DNA from 2 places in the Mycobacterium sp. NGS59 genome. Region 1 is predicted to be linked to the other one. Evidence: predicted binding sites of a transcription regulator. Region 1 holds the regulator's gene; the other holds the start of a gene.
What was found. Region 1 encodes LexA, which represses DNA repair genes until DNA is damaged. Its sites were predicted from a motif close to CGAACANNTGTTCG; they were not measured.
Positions count from the first base shown of each region.

Region 2: AC5Y46_RS08350 (HNH endonuclease signature motif containing protein) is a predicted target of LexA. The motif match lies at 2,039-2,052, and genes of this name have one in related genera.

Region 1 covers NZ_JCALCN010000004.1:36,621-48,165, forward strand. The annotation lists gene sthA (Si-specific NAD(P)(+) transhydrogenase) at 1-1,386, shown strand, start outside; gene AC5Y46_RS06735 (trypsin-like serine peptidase) at 1,387-2,100, opposite strand; gene AC5Y46_RS06740 (proteasome assembly chaperone family protein) at 2,289-3,260, shown strand; gene AC5Y46_RS06745 (alpha/beta fold hydrolase) at 3,302-4,327, shown strand; gene AC5Y46_RS06750 (peroxynitrite isomerase) at 4,352-4,837, opposite strand; gene nrdR (transcriptional regulator NrdR) at 4,855-5,316, opposite strand; gene AC5Y46_RS06760 (LysM peptidoglycan-binding domain-containing protein) at 5,405-5,911, opposite strand; gene lexA (transcriptional repressor LexA) at 6,205-6,873, shown strand; gene AC5Y46_RS06770 (LGFP repeat-containing protein) at 6,883-9,198, opposite strand; gene AC5Y46_RS06775 (acyl-CoA dehydrogenase family protein) at 9,646-10,806, opposite strand; gene hflX (GTPase HflX) at 10,881-11,545, opposite strand, start outside.
Region 2 covers NZ_JCALCN010000005.1:110,374-116,308, reverse strand. The annotation lists gene AC5Y46_RS08355 (phosphoketolase family protein) at 1-500, shown strand, start outside; gene AC5Y46_RS08350 (HNH endonuclease signature motif containing protein) at 513-1,970, opposite strand; gene AC5Y46_RS08345 (MOSC domain-containing protein) at 2,117-2,782, shown strand; gene AC5Y46_RS08340 (CPBP family intramembrane glutamic endopeptidase) at 2,819-3,577, shown strand; gene AC5Y46_RS08335 (zinc-binding alcohol dehydrogenase family protein) at 3,579-4,604, opposite strand; gene AC5Y46_RS08330 (GlsB/YeaQ/YmgE family stress response membrane protein) at 4,641-4,940, opposite strand; gene AC5Y46_RS08325 (alanine and proline-rich secreted protein Apa) at 5,028-5,935, opposite strand, start outside.

The DNA.
Region 1 (11,545 bases):
GTCATCGGCTCCGGTCCCGGCGGTCAAAAGGCCGCCATCGCCGCGGCCAAGCTGGGCAAGTCGGTGGCGATCGTCGAGCGCGGGCGCATGGTCGGCGGGGTCTGCGTGAACACCGGCACGATCCCGTCGAAAACACTGCGCGAGGCCGTCGTCTATCTCACCGGGATGAGCCAGCGCGAGCTGTACGGCGCCAGCTACCGGGTCAAGGACAAGATCACCCCGGCCGACCTGTTGGCGCGGACCCAGCACGTGATCGGCAAACAGGTCGACGTGGTGCGTTCGCAGCTGATGCGCAACCGGATCGACCTGGTCCTGGGCCATGGCCGCTTCGTGGACCCGCACACCGTCCTGGTGGAGGAGGACGCCCAGGGCGAGCGGGTGACGGTCAGCGGGGATTACATCGTCATCGCCACCGGCACCAAGCCGGTGCGCCCGTCTGGCGTGGAGTTCGACGAGCGACGGGTACTGGATTCCGACGGCATCCTCGATCTGCGGACGCTGCCGGCGTCCATGGTCGTCGTTGGTGCCGGCGTGATCGGCATCGAGTACGCCTCGATGTTCGCCGCCCTCGGCACCAAGGTCACCGTGGTGGAGAAGCGCGACACGATGCTGGACTTCTGCGACCCCGAGATCGTCGAAGCGCTGAAGTTCCATCTGCGCGACCTGGCGGTGACGTTCCGGTTCGGCGAGGAAGTGACAGCCGTCGACGTCGGCGCTTCGGGCACCGTCACCACGCTGGGCAGCGGCAAGCAGATCCCCGCCGAGACGGTGATGTACTCCGCCGGCCGGGAGGGCCAGACCGCGGACCTGGGCCTGGAGAACTCCGGACTCGAAACCGACAATCGCGGAAGGATTTTCGTCGACGACCAGTTCCAGACCAAAGTCGAACACATCTACGCGGTCGGAGACGTGATCGGCTTTCCGGCGCTGGCGGCGACCTCGATGGATCAGGGCCGGCTGGCCGCCTACCACGCGTTCGGTGAACCGACCGATGGCATCACCGCGCTGCAGCCCATCGGGATCTACTCGATACCGGAGATCTCCTATGTCGGCGCGACCGAGGTGGAACTGACCAAGAACTCGATCCCCTACGAGGTGGGTGTGTGCCGGTACCGCGAGCTGGCCCGCGGTCAGATAGCCGGCGACTCCTACGGCATGCTCAAGCTGCTGGTGTCCACTCGCGACCGCACGCTGCTCGGCGCGCACATCTTCGGCACCAGCGCCACCGAGATGGTGCACATCGGACAGGCCGTGATGGGTTGCGGCGGAACCGTGGACTACCTGGTCGACGCCGTGTTCAACTACCCCACGTTCTCGGAGGCCTACAAGGTCGCCGCGCTGGACGTGACCAACAAGATGCGGGCCCTCAGCCAGTTCCTGCGCTGATCAGCACCCGTCGTCGTAATCGGTCGGCGCCGTGTCACCGGCCCCGCCGGCCTCGGCACGGGCCAGCAACTGCGCGGTGCGTTCGTCGAACGGCGACGAGTACGACAGGTCTGCGGTGCAGCCCCCGCCTTCGAAACCGCCGACCACGCCGACGACCATAGAGCCGTGGACCCAGGGCGCGCCGCTGGTGCCACCGACCAGCCCCGCGCACGGCAGCGACGGGAAACCGCTCCCGGTGCGGCCCGAAGTGCCCTGGCAACCGACGGGCTCACCACCGGTCCCGGCGGGATAGCCGGTGACGCTTACCCCGGTGCCCGGGGCGGGGTCACTGCCCAAAGTCAGCGCGGCACCGGCCCGGCCTTCCAGCGTGCCGCGGGTGCCGCTTACCCGGGCGAAGGCGTAATCCGCGCGCGGGTCCCGACTGTCGAGCCAGCGCTCGTCGAAGTACACCGCCTCGACCGTCCAGGTGTCGGCGGGCCCGGCCGAACCGCGAAAACCCGGAACGAACGTCGTCTTCGCAGGCCCGAGCAGGCAGTGCGCGGCTGTCAACACAAGGTCACCGCCTTTGGCATGCACCACCGCACCGGTGCAGGTGTGCACGTTGCTGTCGCCCCGGAAAACGGCGCCGACGCGCGGGTCCGGTGTTACGGCTTCGTGGGCAGCGCACGACGCCGAGACCACCGCCAGGCCGACCACGACCGTCACTGCGCGCATGGCGTCCCATCATGCCCGATCGGATTTCCCAGCAAGCGAATAGAAAACCGTCCCAATGCGTTGATGGATGTGCCAGCAAATTGTGGCAGTCACGTCCGCACTTTCTACGGTGGGTGCGGTGTCGATTAGGCGAGACTGGTTAGGGCACCCTAGAGAGACCCATGAGCCCCCCGAAAGGAGGCACACTCATGTCCGATCATCCCGGCGAAGCTCAGGAATACCACCGCGGACAGCCAGGCATGTACGAGCTTGAGTTCCCCGCGCCGCAATTGTCGGCATCCGATGGCCGCGGCCCGGTTCTGGTGCACGCCTTGGAGGGTTTCTCCGACGCCGGTCACGCGATCCGGCTGGCCGCCGCTCACCTGAAGGCGGCGCTGGACACCGAGCTGGTCGCGTCCTTCGCGATAGACGAACTCCTGGACTACCGGTCCCGGCGGCCGCTGATGACGTTCAAGACCGACCACTTCACCAAGTACGACGATCCCGAACTGAACCTGTATGCGTTGCGCGACAGCGTCGGAACGCCGTTCCTGCTGTTGGCCGGGTTGGAACCGGACCTGAAGTGGGAACGTTTCATCAACGCGGTACGCCTGCTGGCCGAGCGACTCGGGGTGCGGCAGACGATCGGCCTGGGCACCGTCCCGATGGCCGTTCCGCACACCCGGCCCGTCACGATGACGGCGCACTCCAACAACGCCGAATTGATCGCCGACTTCACGCCGTGGATCTCCGAGATCCAGGTACCGGGCAGCGCGTCGAACCTGCTGGAGTACCGGATGGCGCAACACGGTCACGAGGTGGTCGGATTCACGGTCCACGTCCCGCACTACCTGACCCAGACCGATTACCCCGCCGCGGCGCAGGCCCTGCTGGAGCAGGTGGCCAAGACCGGATCGCTGGACCTGCCGGTGACGGCGCTGACCGAAGCGGCCGCGGAGATCCGGACCAAGATCGACGAACAGGTTCAGGCGAGCGCGGAGGTCGCTCAAGTGGTGAGCGCGCTTGAGCGCCAGTACGATGCGTTCATCGACGCTCAGGAAAACAGATCCCTGCTCGCCCGTGACGAGGATCTGCCCAGCGGAGACGAGCTCGGTGCGGAGTTCGAGCGCTTCCTGGCCCAGCAGGCCGAGAAAAAGCATGACGATCACGACCCTGGTTAGCCCCGGACGCCTTTGCAAGGCTCGATGACAAGGTTGGCGACATGACCGTGCGGACGCGCAATCTTCGCCCGGTGCGGGAAGTGACATCCCCGTCGCTGCAGTACCGCACCATCCACGGCTATAAGCGGGCGTTCCGCATCGCCGGGTCCGGTCCGGCGATCCTGCTGATCCACGGCATCGGTGACAACTCCACGACCTGGACCGGTGTCCACGCCAAGCTCGCCCAGCGGTTCACGGTCATCGCGCCGGATCTGTTGGGGCACGGCAAGTCTGACAAGCCGCGTGCCGACTACTCGGCGGCGGCGTACGCCAACGGCATGCGTGACCTGCTCAGCGTGCTGGACGTCGAGCGGGTCACCATCATCGGTCATTCCCTCGGTGGCGGGGTGGCGATGCAGTTCGCCTATCAGTTCCCCCACCTGGTCGAGCGACTGGTCCTGGTCGGCGCCGGCGGCGTCACCAAGGACGTCAACATCGCGCTGCGGTTCGCCTCGTTGCCGATGGGTGCCGAAGCGCTGGCGTTATTGCGGCTGCCCTTGGTGCTGCCCGCGGTCCAGTTGCTGGGCCGGGTGGCCGGTTTGGCCATCGGTTCGACGGCCATCGGCCGGGATCTGCCCAACATGCTGCGGATCCTGGACGACTTGCCGGAACCAACAGCCTCGTCGGCGTTCACCCGCACCCTGCGTGCGGTCGTGGACTGGCGCGGTCAGATCGTCACCATGCTGGACCGATGTTATTTGACCCAGGCCGTCCCGGTGCTGATCATCTGGGGCCGCAGAGATTCGGTCATCCCCGTGCGGCACGCCTACCTGGCGCACGCCGCCATGCCGGGCTCCCAACTCGAAATCTTCGAGGACGCAGCCCATTTCCCGTTTCACGACGACCCGGCTCGGTTCCTCGATCTCGTGCAGAGCTTCATCGACACCACCGCACCCCCCGACCACGACCAGGCCGCGCTGCGCGAACTACTCCGCAGCGGTGGCGGCGAAGCGACGGTCTCCGGGCCCGCCGACACCCGGCTGGCCGTGCTAAACGCCATAGGGGCCGACGAACGCAGCGCCACCTGAATCACGGCCGTCGACGTTGAGGTCTCAGGACTGTCGGCGCAACGTCGCGGACAGGTGGTGCTGGAGGCGTTGGCCGACAGCGGCCATGCGCAGCGAGTAGGACAGCTCGTTGCCGTCGACCCGGACCGACCGGGCCAGTGCCGACACTTCTTTGGCAGTCGGGGTCATTCCGACATCGGTTGTGGCCAAGTCGATTTCGACGACGCCGTCGCGCACCGAGTAGCTGCCGCCTTCGATCTCGGTGATGCCGCTGGGATGGGCAACCACCAGTTCCAGGTGGCCCTGTCGCGGCACTCGAAGATAGCCCGTCTCGGCGTGCAGCGGTTTGCCGTCGGCGACGGCTTTCGTTTTCTGTCCATAGCTCAGGAAAGGCTTGCCCACGTGGGAGAAGACGACCTCTTCGAAGTATTCGAACGACTCGATGGTCGGGTACTCCCCCGCCCCACGCCCCGCCCAGGTACCCAGCAGCGGCGCCAGCGCAGCGACGTCGGGATGAAGTTGGGCGGCCATCGGTCGGAAGACGCCGTTCAGCCCGGGGCCGATACGTTGCGGTGCGCGCGCAGCGCCTCGATCTCGCGTTCGAAATCGTCGGCTGAGGAAAAGGACCGGTACACCGAGGCGAAGCGCAGGTAGGCGACTTCGTCGAGTTCGCGCAACGGACCCAGGATGGCCAGCCCGACCTCATGGCTGGGGACCTCCGGCCCGGCGGCCCGCACCGCGTCTTCCACCTGTTGGGCGAGCAGGTTCAGCGCGTCGTCGTCGACCTGGCGCCCCTGGCAGGCGCGGCGCACACCACTGATCACTTTCTCCCGGCTGAACGGCTCGGTGACGCCGCTGCGCTTGACCACTGCGAGCACCGCGGTCTCGACGGTGGTGAAGCGGCGTCCGCATTCCGGACACGACCGGCGACGGCGAATTGCCTGGCCTTCATCGGTTTCCCGGGAGTCAATGACCCGGGAATCGGGATGCCGGCAGAAAGGGCAGTGCAATGGCCGCTCCTTTGCCACGCCGTGACGTCCGGATAACAGAACACCCCGAGAGTACCCGCGCGACCTGCCGAGCCCGGGTTGCGGCCGGTCAGCCGACCGGTGCGATCAGGGTCTGGCCTGCGGTCACCGCGCTGGAGTCCAGCGCGTTGAGGTCACGGATGCGTTCGACGACGTCGCGCACGGGTGCGCCCGGCGCCACGCGGACCGCGAGATCCTGCAGAGACTCGCCCGGCTCGACCCGCACCACCGCCAGCGCGGCGGGCACCTGCGGCGCCGCCTCGACCGATTCGCCGTGGACCATGCTGCCGAAGTTGGCCATCAGCCCTAACCAGAGGGTGATGACACCGGCGGCCAGGGCCAGCCCGATCGTGGTTGCCACACTGACCGGCCGTCTGCGGTGGACAACGGTCGACCTCGCGACACCGGTGCCGTAGTAGCGCATCGGCGCGCCCGCCGGGCGCGACGGGCCCGGCCTGTTCGACCGTGGCTGACCGGACCGATAGGAGGGAAACTCGCGAATCGGCCTGTTCAGAGGCCTGTTCAACGGGCTCTGCGCGTTGCTGGCGCGATGCGGACCCGCGTAGATGAGTGTCATGCCGTTTCCCTCCGGTCGACTACTTATCGCTCGTGTGTTCGACACTAGTCGCTCATGTGTTCGACAACCGAACATTTGAGCGAGCGTGTCGCACGAGCAAAACCGTAGACCTCACCACCGACAAGTTTTTTGTCGGTGCAACCAGCTGGTGACTTTCAGATACCCGGTACGCGCCGAAGTTACACACTTGTGATTCATTTTGTTTCCGCAGATCGGCGGCCCTCGACGGCGCGACGACACGCCGGTCGAACACATGTTTGATTCTTGGACGGAGTGGGGTTACATTCAGTGCCATGAGCGACAGCAACGACACCCCGGCCGATGCGACGCTGACTGACCGACAGCGAACAATCCTGGACGTCATCCGCGCGTCGGTGACCACCCGCGGATATCCGCCGAGCATCCGGGAGATCGGTGATGCCGTCGGTCTGACGTCGACGTCCTCGGTGGCACACCAACTGCGCACCCTGGAGCGCAAGGGCTACTTGCGGCGGGACCCGAACCGCCCGCGTGCTGTCGACGTGCGCAGCGCCGACGACACGGTGACGCCTCCGCTCACCGATGTAGCGGGTTCGGATGCGTTGCCGGAGCCGACTTTCGTCCCAGTGCTGGGACGCATCGCCGCCGGCGGGCCGATCCTGGCCGAGGAGGCCGTCGAGGACGTCTTCCCCCTACCCCGCGAGCTGGTCGGCGAAGGGACGCTGTTCCTGCTCAAGGTCGTCGGTGAGTCCATGGTCGAAGCCGCCATCTGCGATGGGGACTGGGTGGTGGTGCGCCAGCAGAACGTCGCCGACAACGGCGACATCGTCGCGGCGATGATCGACGGCGAGGCCACCGTCAAGACATTCAAGCGGGCCGGCGGTCAGGTGTGGCTGATGCCGCACAACCCGGCATTCGACCCGATTCCCGGCAACGACGCGATCGTGCTGGGCAAGGTGGTCACCGTCATCCGCAAGGTGTAGCCGCCGGCGTCAGTCGGCCCGGACGAAACCGTTGGCGCGCGCGGCGTCCTCGTTGGCGAACCAGATCTCGGCCAGTGTGTCGTGATAGAGCGCGCTGTTGGGCGTGTAATACAGACCGAACCGGGCGCTGGCCTTGATCGGATAGCCGTCCGGGGCCCGGTAGGGGTCGTCGTCGAGCGGCAGGTGGATCGTCGGACGCACCGCGGCGCTGCCGGCCGGTGCCGCCGCCGGCGCCTCGGCCTGCGGAGCCGCTCCGAACGGCGTGCCGGCTTCGGCGGCGTAGCCGGCCGGGTCCGCGGCCGCATGCCGTCCCGTTCTCGCCTCGGGCACCGGATCGGTGTCCGGTGGCGACGCCAGGTCGGGTGACTCGCCTTCCGCGTCGTCCCTGAGTTCGTCTTGCGGGTAGCGGGCCCCCGCATATTCGTCGAGGTATGGCTCGTCCGGCTCGATTTCCGGGATCTCCGGAACTTCCGGGATTTCCGGCTCTTCCCGGGAGTGCGGCACTTCGGGGACGTCCGCGTCCGGCACGTACGTCGGTGGCGCCGAGAGTTCGGGCACGTAGTCCTCCGGCCCTACCCGTTCCGGAACCCGCGGCTCCTCCTCGAAAGGTTCCCCGTAGCCCTCGTGCGACACCACCGGGATGGGCGTGGTGCCCACCGCGTCGGGGTCCTCGTCGTACTCCTCATACGAGGACGAGTCGTAGCTCTCGTCGGCATCGTGGGTGAATTCGTCGTCGTCGGCGTCCTGCTCGACCGGGAGGACCGCCGTCGCCCCACCCCGGGACCAGCTGACCCGGGCTCCCGAGCCGGCGTCGGGATGGTCCTCGACGTGCTGGTCGTGCTCGTCGGCCGGGGGGAACCGCTCAGAACCGTAATCGATGTCCTCGCGCGGCCAGCGCCCTTCCGCGCCGGGGTCATAGTCCACACCGGCGTTGCGGTCCGGGTCCGGGTCGAAGACGGGTGCATCGGGACCCGCGGCGCGGCGCCTGCGCAGACCCAACACCACCAACACGCACATCAGGACCAGCAACAGCACCGGCACGGCCGCGATCAGCCACCACCAGTGGAAGGTGAACTTCTTGCCCGCCGGGGGTGAGGCCGAATTGCTGGGCTGATTCTGTCCCGAAACCTGGAGTCCGGACAGCAGCGGCGCCAGATTCGCCGGATCGGTGCTGAAGGTGTTCTTGGCGCGGTTCCAGGAGATCTTGCCGCCGGTGAACTTCTGCGACACCACGTCACCGTCCACCGTCTGGTCAGCCACCGGCGCACCGAGTTTGCCGGTGGCGCCCTTGAGCTTGTCCCACGCGGCCTTCATGGCCCCGCGCACGACGAAGGCGCCGTGGTCGGGGGTCCAGAAGATCACCGGCTTGTCCGCCGCGGAGAACGTCGCGACGCGGCTGGCTGGAGTGATCCCGCCGTCTGCCTCGTTGGCGACGGGGAAGCCCAGATCGCTGCTGACCGGCCCGCCCAGCGCCTCATACTTCTGCAGGATCGGTCCCTCGACGGCGTTGGCGCCGGTCGCCGGGCTGAAGAAGATCTTGCCGCCGTTGAAGTCCTGAGCGACGCCGTCGCCGCCGATCGGGTACTGGTTGCCCTTCTTGGCGCCCAGCGGCCCGTTGGCGCCGCCGGCGGCACGCCAGGACATGTTGATGGCGGCGGTGGGGTCGATCGCCACCTGCAGCCCCTTGAGCTGCTCGGCCAGGCCCGGCGGATTGGTGCTGAACTCCTTGGTCTTGCGGTTCCAGGACACCTCACCACCGGTGAACTTCTGCGAAGTCACCTCGGCGTCATAGGTCTCGTCGCCGATCGGGGCGCCCAGCACCCCGCCCGAGCTGCCCAGCTTGTCCCAGGCGGCGTTGAGCGCGCCACGCACCACGAACGCGCCGTGGTCGGGCGTCCAGAAGATCACCGGGTTGTCGCTGGCTGCGAACGTGCTGACGCGGCTGTCCGGTCCGGCGAGGCCCGGAACTTCGTTGATGGACGGAAATCCCAGGTCGCTGCCCGCCGGTCCGCCCAAAGATTCGTACTTGTCCAGAATGGGGCCGAACATGAACTTGGCGCCGGTAGCCGGCGTGAAGTACATCTTGCCGCCGTCGAAGTCCAGCGCGAATCCGTCGCCCACGGGATAGACGTCGCCCTTCCGGGCGCCCAGCGTGGACGTGTCGCCGCCGGCCTTCTCCCACGCGGCCATCATGGCCGCCTCGGCGTCGCCGATCGGAGACGCCGACGCTGTCGGCGCCAGCAGCGTGACGGCCAACGCGCCAGCCGCCAAGCCCAGCAGCGCCCGCCCGACCAGCTTGCTCAAATGACCTCTCCGCCCGTTCACCAAGCCTCCCAGCTGATGCCCTGCCCACCCGGCGAGCCGGCGGATCCACCGCCGTGGGCCGTTCCCCAGCTACGAATCGCATCGCGGCCGGGCTCGCATAACTTTGCTCTAGCGAACGAGAAATGCGAAGTCAAATTGTAGATACTACGGAAACGGATATCGACCCGATGTCGAAATGATGCGGTGCTGCGTCCGTGTCGCGAGAAATCCCGGAGCCGGCTGAGGGTCCTGCGGATCGTCGCCGACGGTCCGGCAAATTCTCTACCGTAGCGGGACAAAGCCCAGCTCACGACGGCCCTGCACACCGGGCAACGGAATGCACCTCGTCCCCGTCAACGCACGCGCTACGCACGCACCGACGTTACGTCAGGACTCGATCCCGTCAACGTTGTGCATCGGGTCCGTACGCGATGTGTCCGGCGGACGAACAACGCGAGGCGGCCTCGGTCAGACGCCCAGGCTGCGGCCGATGATCTCCTTCATGATCTCGGTCGTCCCGCCGTAGATGGTCTGCACCCGAGCGTCCAGATAGGCACGCGCGACGTTGTATTCGCGCATGTAGCCGTATCCGCCGTGCAGCTGCAGGCAGCGGTCGATCAGGTGGACCTGCTTCTCGGTGGAGTACCACTTGGCCATCGCGGCCTGCTCGGCGGTCAACTTGCCTTCCAGGTGCAGCGCCAGGAACTGGTCGACCATGATGCGCACCACGGTGGCCTCGGTGGCCAGCTCGGCCAGCAGGAAGCGGCTGTTCTGGAAGCTGCCGATCGGTTTGCGGAATGCCTTGCGCTCCTTGGTGTACTGCAAGGTCTCTTCCAGCACGGTCTCCATCGCCGTGGCGGCCATGACGGCGATGTTGATCCGCTCCTGCGGCAGGTTCTGCATCAGGTAGATGAACCCCATGCCTTCTTCGCCGAGCAGGTTCTCCGCCGGCACCTTGACGTCGGTGAACGACAGCTCGGCGGTGTCCTGGGCGTCCAGGCCGATCTTGTCCAGGTGGCGGCCCCGCTCGAAGCCCTCCATGCCCCGTTCGACGACCAGCAAGCTGAACCCCTGAGCACCCTTGTCGGGGTCGGTCTGGGCCACCACGATCACCAGGTCGGAGTTGATCCCGTTGGTGATGAACGTCTTCGCGCCGTTCAGTACGTAGTGATCGCCTTCTTTGACCGCTCGGGTCTTGATGCCCTGCAGGTCGCTGCCCGTTCCCGGCTCGGTCATCGCGATCGCGGTGATCAGTTCGCCGCTGCAGAACTTGGGCAACCAGCGCTGCTTCTGCTCGTCGGTGGCCAGGTGCAACAGGTAGGGCGCGATGATGTCGTTGTGCAGGCCGAACCCGATGCCGCTGTAGCGGCCGCGGGTGGTTTCCTCGGTGACGATCGTGTTGTACCGGAAGTCGGGATTGCCCCCGCCGCCGTACTCCTCGGGCACCGCCATGCCGAGGAACCCTTGTTTGCCGGCCTCCAGCCACACCCCGCGGTCGACGATCTTGGCCTTCTCCCACTCCTCGTGGTAGGGCGCGACGTGACGATCCAGGAAGGTCCGGTAGGACTCCCGGAACAGATCGTGCTCGGGTTCGAACAGTGTGCGCTGGTATTTGACGGCACTACCCATGGATTACCTCCGGCGATGAAGTCTCTCCGCCCCAAGATATACCAACCGGGTGGTTGGTCGGCACGGGGACGCCGCTAGGCGCGCGGCGCGAACTCCTGCAGCGCGGCGGCCAGTGCGAACGGGACTCTGGCTTGGATCCGGGTGCCGTCCGCCTGGTGCTCGGCCTGCTGCACCCGTCCGTCGGAGTGCAGCCGGGCCACCAGATCACCGCGGTCGTAGGGGATCACCACGTCGATCGCGGTGTCGGTCGGCGCCGCGAGTTCGGCCATCCGCCGGCGCAGCGCGTCGATCCCCTCCCCGGTGCGAGCGGAGACGAAAACCGCGCCGGGCAGTTCGTGACGCAGCCTGGCCAGCATCAAATCGTCCGCCGCGTCGATCTTGTTCACCACCAGCAGTTCCGGCGCGGCATCGCCGTGATGATCCGCGATCACCTCCGAAACGACCTGCCGCACCGCGCTGATCTGCGCGAACGGGTTGACGTCGGAACCGTCGACCACGTGCACCAGCAGGTCGGCGTCCACCACCTCTTCCAACGTGGACCGGAACGCCTCCACCAGTTGGGTCGGCAGGTGCCGGACGAAGCCGACGGTGTCGGTGAGCACGAACGCCCGGCCGTCGTCCCATTCGGCGCGCCGGGTGGTGGGTTCCAGGGTGGCGAACAGCGCGTCCTGCACCAGGACGCCGGCTCCGGTCAGCGCGTTGAGCACGCTGGATTTCCCGGCGTTGGTGTAGCCGACGA
Region 2 (5,935 bases), on a different contig from region 1:
ACATACCCACGCAGGAGACGCTGGCCGCGGCCGACATCCTGCGCCGTGAGCTGCCCGACCTCGCCGTTCGCGTCGTCAACGTGGTGGACCTGATGCGCCTGCAACCGGACTCCGAACACCCGCATGGGTTGCCTGACCGCGAATACAACTCGTTGTTCACTGAGGACAAGCCGGTCATCTTCGCTTACCACGGTTATCCCTGGCTGATCCACCGGCTCACCTACCGTCGGGCAGGCCACAGGAATCTGCATGTGCGCGGATTCAAGGAGCGCGGGACCACCACCACCCCGTTCGACATGGTGATGCTCAACGACCTGGACCGGTTCCATCTGGTGATGGACGTCGTCGACCGGGTCGAGGGGCTGGGTAGCCGTGCCGCGGTGCTGCGGCAGCGGATGGCCGATGCGCGCATCGGGGCTCGCCTGTACACCCGAGAGCACGGTGAGGACGACCCGGAGATCAGCGGCTGGACCTGGTCGTCGGGCGAGCAGAGCGAGTGATTTGACCCGAGCTCAGAAGGGCGGCGGGTCGTCGTCGGGCGGCGCGGGGCCGGCTCGGTCGCTGTAAGCGGGTTGGCGGGCTCGACGGTTGGCGCGTCGTTCGGCGGTGACGCGGTGAGCGCGGTTTTGGGCGCGGGTGCGGCGGCGTTTGGGCATCATCGCGCCGCGTTCGGCGCAATGGTCTTGCGGCCCAATGGCTTCGAGGGACGGCATGCCGCCGACGGCGGTGCACAGGCTGGGGAACAGCAGGGCGCTGCCGGGGGTGGTGACGTGGGTATCGCCGGCGGGGGAGGTCAGGATCAGGGTGCCGTCGGGCAGTTGCTTTTCGGTCCAGCCCCAGAAGGTTTTGACCAAATGGTGGGTACGGCAGTAGCACTTGGTGTTGGCCGCGTGGGTGGGCCCGCCTTGAGACCACGGGATCGTGTGATCCAGGTCACACTGGGTGGCGGGTACGTCGCAGCCCGGCCAGCGGCAGGTCAGGTCGCGGCAGCGCACGAAGTCGGCCAACGCTTTCGACGGGCGGTAGTGCGGTTCGGGGGCGCAGTACCCGGGGTGGATCAGTGGCACCTGTTTGGCTGACGTCGCCAACTCGGCCAGGAGTTCGGGGGTGATGAGCGCGTCGGCGTCGATCATCGCGGCGGCCCCGCTGGCCGTGCCGTTGAGGCTGTCCTGGGTGGCGATGACGTGGATGATCACCGGCGATGTTGGTGGGCGCGTGCCGGCGCTGCAGTCGGTGCGCCCGCACAGGCAGGCCATCCGGGTGGCGCGGGCGCTCAAGGCCTCGATGGCGTCGGCGCGGCGCTGTTCGGGGGTGCGCGGGTCCTCGACGCAGACCGTGGCCGCCAGCGCGCTCAACGCGGCGTCTAGAGCGCGGGCATCGGTGGGGCGCAGCTCACCTTCCACGCGGCAGGTCCCGTCGTATTCCTTCTCGATGTCCAGATGGCGGTCGCGCTGGCGTTTGGCGCGGCGCCGCACCGCGTCCAGGTCGACCGCGGCAACGATCGCGTCGACCTTCTTGGCCAGCCGCGACGGGGTCAGCGACGGCCACCGGGTGACGTTGACCGCGATGCGGCGATCAACCGCCGCCAGCGCCTCGGGGTCGAGGATCAGCGAGGTGCGCGAGGCGATCAGGGCGAACGCGACCACATCGATGTCCCCGGCACAAAACACCGCGGCGGTCTTGGGTAGCCGTTCGCGCATGTCACGCGCCAGGGTTAGTTTGTCCTGCGCGCAGCGCTGGCTGATCTTGAGGCCCGCCGCCACCTCTGCAGCGACCCCCGCCATCGTGTCGATCGCCCAGTCCTCGGTCTCACCGTGGCGACGCAACCGGTAGGCGAACAACTCACCGATCGCCATCAACTGCGCAGCAGCACCCCGGTTTTCCATCTGCCCCGCCGCCCGCGCCGCTGCGACCCAATCCTGGGACTCCTCGGTGGGGGTCTTCAATGCCTGATGCCACTGCCTGCTCATGTCGTCGATCCAGGCGTGGAAAACCCCCGGATTGTCCTGCCACCGGGGCGGGTTCTCACACGATTGATCGAACATATGTTCGATGATACCACATATGCAGACCCGCCACCTCAACCCGGCCGGGTTACCCTGTGCGGGTGCCAAAAGTGGTGTCAGTCAACGTGGCTCAGCCCAAGACGAATCCCGATCCACGCGCGATGTCGAAGGTGACCGGCATCGACAAAGTGCCCACCTCCGAGCCGGTTGCGGTCCGTGCACCCGGGCCGATGCGCGGCGGGCTCGGCAGCGGCCTGGTCGGCGACACGATCGGCAATCCCAAGTACCACGGCGGCGATGACCAAGCCGTCTACGCCTACGCCCGCGAGGACCTCGACGAGTGGGAACAGCGACTCGAGCGCACCCTGACCGAGGGGATGTTCGGGGAAAACCTGACCACGTCGGGCATCGACGTCACGGGCGCGCTGATCGGCGAACGGTGGCGGGTCGGCACCGACGGCCTGCTGCTCGAAGTCTCCGCGCCGCGGACACCGTGCCGCACCTTCTCCGCGTTCCTGAACCTCAACCACTGGATCAAGACCTTCACCAAAGCCGGCCAACCCGGCGCCTACCTGCGGGTGATCACACCTGGAACCGTCCGGGCCGGGGACGAGGTCACCATCGAATCCCGGCCCGATCACGATGTGACGATCGGACTGGTGTTCCGCGCAAAAATGACTGAGCCGCAACTACTTTCAAAACTGACCGACGTGGAGGCGCTGTCGGCGGAGCTGAAGACCTACGTGCGTCGCAGGCTGGCGGCGCGACAAAGCTAGCCTGCCGTTCAGCGCTGCGCCGGTAGAATCGTCATGATGCTCGACCAATCCGCTCAACCAACGGTGTCCAGCGCTGCGCTCGATGCGCCGCTGGACCGGTTGCGTCTTCATGTCGACATCGTCGTCGTCGTCGCCGTTCTGGTGCTGACCAACCTGGTCGCGCACTTCACCACTGCGTGGGCCAGCATTGCGACCGTGCCGGCAGCCGCCGTCGGGCTGGTGCTATTGGTGCGGTGGCGCGGGCTGGACTGGACCGAACTCGGCCTCGGGCGTGAGCACTGGAAGTCCGGCATGGGCTACGCACTGGCCGCCGTGGCGTTGGTGGTGTCGGTCATCGGGGTCGGGGTGCTCCTGCCGATGACCCGTCCGATGTTCCTGAACAACCACTACGCGACCATCTCGGGCGCGCTGATCGCATCAATGGTCATCATCCCGCTGCAAACCGTCATCCCGGAGGAACTCGTCTTCCGCGGCGTGCTGCACGGCGCGCTGCAGCGGGCGTGGGGTTTCCGGGGCGTTGCGCTGGCCGGATCACTGCTGTTCGGATTTTGGCACATCGCCACGTCGTTGGGCCTGACCAGCAACAACGTCGGCTTCACCCACCTGTTCGGCGGCGGCGTCTTCGGCATGATGGCCGGGGTCACGATGGCGGTCATCGCGACGGGCGCGGCCGGGTTCGTGTTCAGCTGGTTGCGTCGGCGCAGCGGCAGCTTGATCGCGCCGATCGCGCTGCACTGGGCACTGAACGGGGTGGGCGCCCTGGCCGCCGCCCTGGTCTGGCACCTGTCGACCTGAGTCAGACCAGCAGCACTGCGGCGCCGGCGATCCGCCCGGAGCTGAGGTCGGCCAGCGCGCGATCGGCCTGTCCGAGGGCATATTCCGGCGTGGTGACCTCGATGCGATGCCTGGCCGCGAAATCGAGGAACGCGCGGGCGTCGGCGCGGGTGTTGGACGTCACCGACCGGATCTGCCGCTCTTGGAAGAGATGCCGCTGATAGTTCAGTGTCGGGATGTCGCTGAGATGGATGCCTGCCACCGATAGTGTGCCGCCACGGTCGAGGGCCTCGAGGGCGGGCAACACCAGGTCGCCGACGGGAGCGAACAGAATCGCCGCGTCCAGCGGCACCGGGGGCGGCTCGTCGGCCGCTTGAGCCGAGGCGGCACCCAGGGCCAGCGCCAGCTCGCGCGCCGCGGCACCGCGAGTCATGACATGGACCTCCGCGCCCTGCGCCAGCGCCACCTGTGCGGTGATGTGGGCGCTGCCCCCGAACCCGTACAACCCCAGTCGTCCGCCGGGCGGCAGGTCGGCGCGCAACAGCGACCGGTATCCGATGATCCCGGCGCACAACAACGGCGCCAACTCGGTGTCGGCGTACCCACTGGGCAGGTGATGCGCGAAAGCGGCAGGTACGGTGGCGAATTCGGCGTAACCGCCATCGGCGTCCCAGCCGGTGTAGCGCGATAACGGGCACAGGTTCTCCTCGCCCCGACGGCAGTACTTGCACTGCCCGCAGGTATGACGCAGCCACGCGATGCCGACCCGGTCCCCCACCGCGAAATCAGCGCTACCGACCGCCGATCCCACCTCGACGACCTCGCCGACGACCTCGTGGCCGGGGATCACCCGCTCACAGTGCACGGGCAGATCACCCTCGCTGACATGCAGGTCGGTACGGCACACTCCGCAGGCCAGCACCGCGACCAGCAGGTCTGCCGATCCGGGCCGCGGGATCTCGGTGGTGACGCGTTCGAGTGGCTTGGTGTCCATCGGTCCGGGCCGACGCACCTGCCACGCGGTCATGGAGGTCGGCTGTGACGCCATCAGGTCATCATGCCGCGCGACTACCGCCGCAGGCGGCTACGTGCTGCGTACCTTTCCGACGATCCAGAGCAGAATCACCGAGCCCAGGATCGCGGTGAAGAAGGTGAACCACCAGCCCCCCGACGCGGTGTCGAAGGCGAAGCTGAGCAGGAAGCCGCCGAGGAGTGCCCCGGCCACGCCGATGACGATGTTCATCAGAATGCCGGAACCGGCGCCTTTGACGATCTTGCCGGCGATCCATCCGGCCAGAGCACCGATGATGATGTAGCCGATAAGGCCCACGCTGGTCAGAGTTGTTGAGCGAGCGAGAATTTCGGTCGCTGCGACGACGTCCATGAGGGGTCTCCTTGCAATCACTGACACGCCCAGCCCAAGTGCCGGACCGTGAGGTCGGGTATACCCGTTCTACGTGACTAATTCGACCTAAGCCGGTTGGCTGCGCGGCTGTGTCACAGCCGGCGTTCCTGCGGCGGGAGCCTGAGCGGGTGCTGGCGCCGGCGCACCCGGTTCGGGTGCGGGGGCAGCGGGTGCGGGTGCCGGGGCACCCGGAACAGGTGCCGGAGCGCCTGGAGCAGGTGCCGGGGCACCTGGAACAGCGCCTTCGGGAGCCGGCGCCGCGGGAGCTGTCCAGGGCCGGATGGACTCGGCCAGGATCTTCGCGGCGTTCTTGTCGATCGGGTTGTTCGACGTGCCCAGCCATACCACGAACCAGCGCTGCGGAGGTCCGGCCGTGGGGGTGGCCCCTGCCGGAGTTCCGACCACCCCGGTCCAGATCTGTCCGACCGGCTTGCTGGCGTCGCTGAACTTGACTTCGTAGTAGGACGCGCTGCCCGAGATCCCGTTCGCGTTGAGCGGCACCGACTCCTGGTTCAGCCGGGTGCCCGGATACGGCATGAAGAACTCACCCATGTCCGAACCCAGCCGGACGGCGGCCTTGGGGTTGGTGGCTTCAGCGCTCGCGTAGAGCTTCTGGTCCAGCCGGCCCAGCACGATCCGGGTGTCGTTGGCGATCGGCGGAGCCTGCCCCGGCATCGGAGCTTCACCGGCCGACTTGCTCAGCAGCGCCGAACCGTAGTCGAGGTGGGACGCATCGGACTCCACCCAGCCGCCCGGGATGACGAAGCTGAATCCACCGACGGCGTTGGTCACCCGTCCGGGTTCGGGCGCCGCCGGGTCGGGCGGCGGGGCGTTCGGGTCGGCCGGCGGGACCGCGTTGGGGTCGCCTGGCTGCGCATTCGGGGTGGGCGGCGCGCCGGGTGCCGGTGATGCGCCCGGCGCCGGTGACGCACCCGGTGCCGGTGAGGCGCCTGCCGCCGGCGGCGCCGGCGTGG